DNA from 3 places in the Mycobacterium sp. FW102-FHT13B02 genome. Region 1 is predicted to be linked to each of the others. Evidence: predicted binding sites of a transcription regulator. Region 1 holds the regulator's gene; each other region holds the start of a gene.
The links. The regulator LexA, encoded in region 1, represses DNA repair genes until DNA is damaged. The targets are predictions, from matches to a motif close to CGAACANNTGTTCG.
Positions count from the first base shown of each region.

Region 1 (2,261 bases):
GTGGTGAACCGGCGGCCGCATTCCGGGCATGACCGGCGACGACGAATCGCCTGCCCTTCGTCAGCTTCGCGCGAATCGACCACGCGCGAGTTCGGATGCCGGCAGAACGGACAGTGCATCACCGCTCCTTCGCCGCACCGACAATCGACCGTTTCGAACGGTCTCGAGCCTACCCGTGCCGCTCGGGCCCGGCCGGGCGCCGTGCCGATCAAGGTGCGCACGGGCTGTCCTCAGCCGACCGGAGCGATCAGCGTCTGCCCGGCGTTCAGGGCCACCGATGGCAGCTTGTTGAGCTCCTTGATGCGGTCGACGACGGCGCTGACGGGTGCGTCGGGCGCCACGCGCCGGGCGACCTGCTGAATCGACTCCCCGGTCTGCACCCGGACCACCGCCAGCTGCGTGGGTACGGATGCGGTCGATGCGGTCGGCTGAACAGCCTCTCCGAATTGCGCAACCAGGCCCAGCCACACCGTGATACCCGCGGCGACGAGAGCCAGCAGCACCGTGGTCAAGGGCGTGACCGGGTTGCGCCGGTGCGAGGCACGGGAGCTCAGCACGCCCGTGCCCCGATGCTGGAACGCCGCACCCGAGGGACGGGAACCGGCCGGCCGCAGCCGGGCCTGGCGGTGACGATTCACGTCTGCACGCCGAGGCACGGTGCGGACGACGACGTCGGTGGGGTACTCGCGGGTGATGACGGTCATGTCGGTTCCTCTCCTGAGTTCGTACATAGGTTCGATCGCTCTTGTGTTCGACTATATCGCCCAAATGTTCGAACGGTAGAACATGTGATCGAACTGTTGCGAACGATACGACGACCCACCGACAAGTTCCGTTCCGCCGATTCGCCCTCGCTTTCGCCACGTCACGTGCGGGACGCGGCCGCGACACGCCGATCGACCCGATCTCGAACACATGTTTGATCAATCGTGTGCACTGGGCTAGATTCGTCCACATGAGCGACAGCACCGATACCCCGGACGGCACCGATCGCACCCCCGAATCCCGGTCGGGTGGCCGGGCCAGCAGCCTCACAGAACGTCAGCGGACCATCCTCGACGTCATCCGCACCTCGGTGACGACGCGCGGCTACCCACCCAGCATCCGCGAGATCGGCGATGCCGTCGGCCTGACCTCCACCTCATCGGTGGCCCACCAGCTGCGCACGCTGGAGAAGAAGGGCTATCTGCGCCGCGATCCGAACCGCCCACGAGCCGTGGACGTCCGGGGCGCGGACGACTCGACCGGCGCCGCCATCACCACCGATGTGGCGGGTTCGGACGCGCTGCCCGAGCCGACTTTCGTGCCGGTGCTCGGCCGGATCGCCGCGGGCGGCCCGATCCTCGCCGAGCAAGCCGTCGAAGACGTCTTCCCGCTCCCCCGCGAGCTCGTGGGTGAGGGCTCGTTGTTCCTGCTGAAGGTGGTCGGCGAATCCATGATCGACGCGGCGATCTGCGACGGCGACTGGGTCGTCGTGCGCCAGCAGAATGTGGCCGACAACGGGGACATCGTCGCGGCGATGATCGACGGTGAAGCCACGGTGAAGACCTTCAAGCGCGCCAAGGGCCAGGTGTGGCTCATGCCGCACAACCCGGCCTTCGACCCGATCCCGGGCAATGACGCGGTCATCCTCGGCAAGGTCGTGACCGTCATCCGCAAGATCTGACGCCTGCCAGACCAATAGGTGAGCCCCGCTGCAGTCGCTCGCAGCGGGGCTCGGCCGTCGGCGCGGTCAGCCTCGGACGAATCCGTTGGTGACCGCGAATTCCTCACTGGCGAACCAGATTTCGACGTCGGCGTCGTCGTATCCGAGCGCACCCGGCACCCAGTACAGACCCGACTTTGTGTTGGCCTTGATGACGTAGCCGGCAGGCGGCTCCGCGCCGGTCGCCACGCGGAACGACATCTGCGCGGTCTCGGGCTCCTCCGCGCCCAGGGCATGGTGCCTGCCACTGGCCGGACCGGCCGTCACGGTGTCCTCTGCCGGCGCGGCGTCCGCGCCCGGCTCGGCCGCCGGTTCGCCCGGTGGTTCGCTCGCCGGGACCTTGGCCGGCGCAGCATCGACGACCTGCTCCTCGGGCGCGTGCACGTCAGCGTCCGGGGCACCGGCATCCGCGGCGGCCGGCGCAGCCCACCCGCGGTCGCCGGAGTCTCGAGGCCGCAGGCCCGCGAACCCTGCCAGCCCGGCCGCGGTCAGGCCCGCCGCCGCGCCCCCGCGGCGCAGAGCCTCGGGAAGTTGCACCGATGCCGTCGGCTCGTCG
Region 1 is NZ_JBYTCM010000001.1:479,213-481,473, reverse strand. It holds gene nrdR (transcriptional regulator NrdR) at 1-119, opposite strand, end outside; gene AC3WTE_RS02345 (LysM peptidoglycan-binding domain-containing protein) at 231-704, opposite strand; gene lexA (transcriptional repressor LexA) at 956-1,666, shown strand; gene AC3WTE_RS02335 (LGFP repeat-containing protein) at 1,733-2,261, opposite strand, start outside.

Region 2 (2,261 bases), on a different contig from region 1:
GGTGCTGGATGTCACCGACGAGTTCTGCCCGTGGAACAGCGGCCGGTGGCGTCTATCTGGGGGACCCGATGGTGCTGAATGCGAAATGTCCACGGCGCCAGCCGACATCGCTATCTCGGCGCGGGATCTGGGCGCCATCTACCTGGGCGGTGTGAACCTGCAGGCGCTGGCGAACGCGGGTCTCGTCGAAGAGATGACCCCGGGTTCGGTGCACCGGACCGCAGTGGCGTTCAGCTGGCCCGTCGCACCGGGCGTGCCCGACGACTTCTAGGGACAGCGTCCTTTCGGGCCATACCACGCGTTCGGCTGAGATAAAAGAGGCCAAAGCGCGTAGTTCGGCTCCGACCGCTCCGCTAGCTTGTTTTGGGGGAAACAATGCAGGGCGCCGTGGCGTGGAGGTGGGTGTTCCGGTGGCGAAACTGTATTCAACTGCGTGGACCGACGATCTGGATGGCTCACTCGCTGCGACGACGCTTGAGTTTTCCTTCGATGGGGTCACGTATGCGATCGATCTGTCCGAGGCGAACGCGGTGCGGATGCGGGACTGCTTGGAGCCGTATATCCGGGCGGCCAGCAAGGCGAGCCGTCGGTCCGCGCGTAGGACCGGGCCCGCAGAACAGTCGCAGGCTGACAAGGCGCAATCACCCCATCAGCGAGCTCGGGAGTGGCTGCGGATGAACGGCCACGAGGTCGGTAGTCGCGGGCGCCTCCCTCAAGAATTGCTGCAGAGGTATCAGTTGGCTCAGGGCGGGGTCGAACAAGGCCTGCTCGGTGACCTGAGATGAATTCGATCCGCTAGGCGCTGAGCTTGGGTGTCAAATTCATTGCGGGGCTGTTGGTTCCGGATGAATAGCGGTCCACGGCGGCGAGCGCTCGCCGAAGAACATCGATCTCGTCGGCCGCGACCTGCGTGACGAAGTGGACCAACGCTGCATGCCGGTCGCTCTGGTCGGCAGCTTGCCCGAGCGCGTCGACCATGAGGCCGGCGACCAGCTGATCGCGGCTGTGCGATGCGACGTAGCGGTGCGCACGAGCCTCGCGCAGTTGCCGGACCACGCCCTTGCCGGCAAGTCTGCGCAGGACTGTCATGACGGTGGTGTACGCGAGTTTGCGCTCCGCGCAGATGGCGCGGTGGACCTCGCGAACGGTCTGTGGGCCATCCGCGTCCCAGAGGTGATCCATCACCTCGCGTTCCAGATTGCCCAAGTGCCTCAGCGTGGCCATCTTCCGTCCCTCTCCGACGTCCCCGGAGATCTAGTCGGATGGGGATCGCCCGAGTTCCCGCAGATTCCACGCCCCTGGTGTTCGAACAAAGTTTCGAATATCCTGATGTGGTGGGTTGGCACAACGGTCCGCCGAGCTGGGCGGAGATGCAGCGGGTGCTCGAGGGTAAACCTCGGGTGGCCGGTGCTTCTCCGGAGACGCCGGCCGATGGTGGTGACAGCCCGGCGTGGTCGCGTAAGCGTGGTGACTATCAACCGGTGGACCGTCCGGCCCGGCCGGCAACATCGGTGCCGTATGCCGAGCTACATGCACATTCCGCGTACAGCTTTCTCGACGGCGCCAGCACGCCGGAGGAATTGGTGGAGGAGGCCGTCCGGCTGGATCTGCGGGCCATCGCACTGACCGACCACGACGGACTCTACGGCGTCGTGCGGTTCGCCGAGGCTGCCAAAGAACTCGACATGGCAACGGTTTTCGGTGCCGAGCTCTCTCTCAGCAACACTCCGCGTACCGAGTTGCCCGACCCACCCGGTCCGCATCTGCTGGTCCTGGCCCGCGGGACCGAGGGATACCGGCGGCTGTCGCGGGAGCTGGCCCGGGCGCATCTGGCCGGCGGCGAGAAGGGCGTGCTCCGTTATGACCTGAATAGCCTCACCGAGGCCGCCGGCGGGCACTGGCAGATCCTCACCGGCTGCCGTAAAGGACATGTGCGCCGGGCCTTGTCGGCGGGTGGCGCGGACGCTGCGGACAAGGCGCTGGCCGACCTGGTGGACAGGTTCGGCGCGGACCGGGTGACCATTGAACTGACCCACCACGGACACCCACTCGACGACGAACGCAATGCGACGCTGGCGGGCCTGGCGCCGCGGTTCGGCCTCGATGTGGTCGCCACCACCGCCGCACATTTCGCTGCGCCATCGCGGGGGAAGCTGGCGATGGCAATGGGAGCCATCCGCGCCCGCAATTCGATGGATGAGGCCGAAGGCTGGCTGGCTCCGCTGGGTGGGTCGCATCTGCGGTCCGGACGGGAGATGGCC
Region 2 is NZ_JBYTCM010000009.1:34,415-36,675, forward strand. It holds gene AC3WTE_RS17065 (GNAT family N-acetyltransferase) at 1-271, shown strand, start outside; gene AC3WTE_RS17070 (histone-like nucleoid-structuring protein Lsr2) at 411-785, shown strand; gene AC3WTE_RS17075 (BlaI/MecI/CopY family transcriptional regulator) at 796-1,224, opposite strand; gene AC3WTE_RS17080 (error-prone DNA polymerase) at 1,335-2,261, shown strand, end outside.
Region 2: a site for LexA is predicted at 1,307-1,320, ahead of AC3WTE_RS17080 (error-prone DNA polymerase). Genes of this name have one in related genera too.

Region 3 (2,261 bases), on a different contig from region 1:
GAATGGCATCGGGTGCACATTGCGAGTGCGGTGCACCTGCCGCTGGAAGCATTGCCCGAGGGCTGCCTCGAACTTCCCGACGATCGCTTGCTCATCACGTTCTGCACCGGGGGCATCCGGTCCGCCGGCGCGGCAAATCTGTTGGTGGAGAACGGTTTCGAAGCGGTGAACATGACAGGTGGGCTCATTCAGTGGCGGGCCGCCGGTGGCCCGCTTGTCGCGCGATGAACCCGCTCAGCCGAGCGCCGCGGTGATCGGGATGTTCCCGGAGATCAGTTCGAACGTCCGCCCGGCGGTTTCCGGCGCATCCAGTACGGCCAGGAGAACGGCCGCGACATCCGCGCGCGGAATGCTGCCGCGGCCCGTGTTTTCCGCGATGTGCACCAGGCCGATGCCGGGCTCGTCGGTGAGTCGTCCCGGTCGGACGATCGTCGTCGTCAATCCGGTGCGGGCCCGCACGTCGGCGTCGGCCTCGGCCTTGGCCCGGATGTACGCCAGGAACACGGGGTCGTAACCAGCATCCAGGCTGCGGTCGTCGGCCGAGATCGCCGAGACCATGACGTAGCGCGTCACCCCGGCGGCTTCAGCGGCATCGGCCAGCAGGATCGCCGCGTCCCGGTCCACTGTCTGTTTGCGTTCGGCCCCGCTGCCCGGGCCGGCCCCGGCCGCGAACACCACTGCGTCGGCACCCTCGAGTTGCGCGGCGACGTCGGCCACCGACGCCTGCTCGAGGTCGAGCACGATCGCCGTCGCGCCGGCCGACTCCACGTCGGGGGCATGGGCCGGATTGCGGATCAGCCCGGCTACCGTGTCGCCGCGACGGGCAAGCAGTTGTTCCAGCAGTAGGGCGATTTTCCCGTGTCCGCCCGCGATGACGACCCGCATGCGTCCACTGTGTCACGTGCCCGCCCACATCTGAGGCGTGTCCCTCGCCGGAACTGTCGCCACCGCCCGCTAAGCTATCGAACAGCTGTTCGGGACCGTAGTGAGGAGTGGGCGTGCGGGTGATGGGCGTCGACCCTGGTCTGACGCGCTGTGGCCTCTCGATGATCGAGGGTGGCACGGGGCGCAAGGTCACCGCGCTCGATGTCGACGTGGTGCGTACCCCGTCGGACGTCGAGCTGCAGCGGCGGTTGCTGACCATCAGCGACACCGTCGAGCACTGGATGGACACCCACCGGCCCGACGTCATCGCCATCGAGCGGGTGTTCGCCAACCAGAACGCCAACACCGCCATGGGCACGGCACAGGCCGGCGGCGTCATCGCCCTGGCGGCGGCGCGCCGGGGGATCGACGTCCATTTCCACACGCCCAGTGAGGTGAAGGCCGCCGTCACCGGAAACGGTCGGGCGGACAAGGCCCAGGTCACCACCATGGTCACCAAAATCCTTGGGTTGCAACAGAAACCGACTCCGGCTGACGCCGCCGACGCGTTGGCCCTGGCCATCTGTCACTGCTGGCGGGCGCCCATGATCGCCCGGATGGCCGCGGCGGAGGCCAAAGCGGCGGAGTTCAAGAAGCAGTACGCGGCAAAGGTGAAGGCGGCACGCGCATGATCGCATCGGTCCGTGGCGAGGTCATCGACGTCGCGCTCGATCACGCGGTGATCGAGGCCGCCGGCGTCGGCTACAAGATCATGGCCACCCCGGCGACGCTGTCCACGCTGCGCCGTGGCGCCGAGTCGCGACTGATCACCGCGATGATCGTGCGCGAGGACTCCCAGACGCTGTACGGCTTCGCCGACTCCGACGCCCGCGACCTGTTCAACACCCTTCTCGGGGTGTCCGGTGTCGGTCCCAAGATCGCGCTGGCGACCCTCGCGGTATACGACGCTCCGACGTTGCGACAGGCCTTGGCCGACGGCGACGTGACCGCCCTGACCCGGGTGCCGGGCATCGGCAAGCGGGGCGCCGAGCGCATTGTGCTGGAGCTGCGCGACAAGATCGGTGCGACGGCGGGAGCGGGCGGCGGTGCCGTCGGAGGGCATTCGATTCGTGGACCGGTTGTGGAAGCCCTCATCGGACTCGGTTTTCCGGCCAAGCAGGCCGAGGAGGCCACCGACAAGGTGCTCGCCAACGATCCGGACGCCAACACCGCCACGGCGCTGCGGTCCGCCCTGTCGATGTTGGGTAAGAAGTGAGCCGCTTCGAAGACGAGGGCGCCGGGCCTGACGAGCCACAGGACCGGGAAGTATCACCCGCGCTGACCGTCGGTGAGGGCGACGTCGACGCCAGCCTGCGGCCCAAGTCGCTGCGCGAGTT
Region 3 is NZ_JBYTCM010000010.1:5,314-7,574, forward strand. It holds gene AC3WTE_RS18070 (rhodanese-like domain-containing protein) at 1-228, shown strand, start outside; gene AC3WTE_RS18075 (NAD(P)H-binding protein) at 235-885, opposite strand; gene ruvC (crossover junction endodeoxyribonuclease RuvC) at 999-1,556, shown strand; gene ruvA (Holliday junction branch migration protein RuvA) at 1,553-2,140, shown strand; gene ruvB (Holliday junction branch migration DNA helicase RuvB) at 2,137-2,261, shown strand, end outside.
Region 3: a site for LexA is predicted at 964-977, ahead of ruvC (crossover junction endodeoxyribonuclease RuvC). Genes of this name have one in related genera too.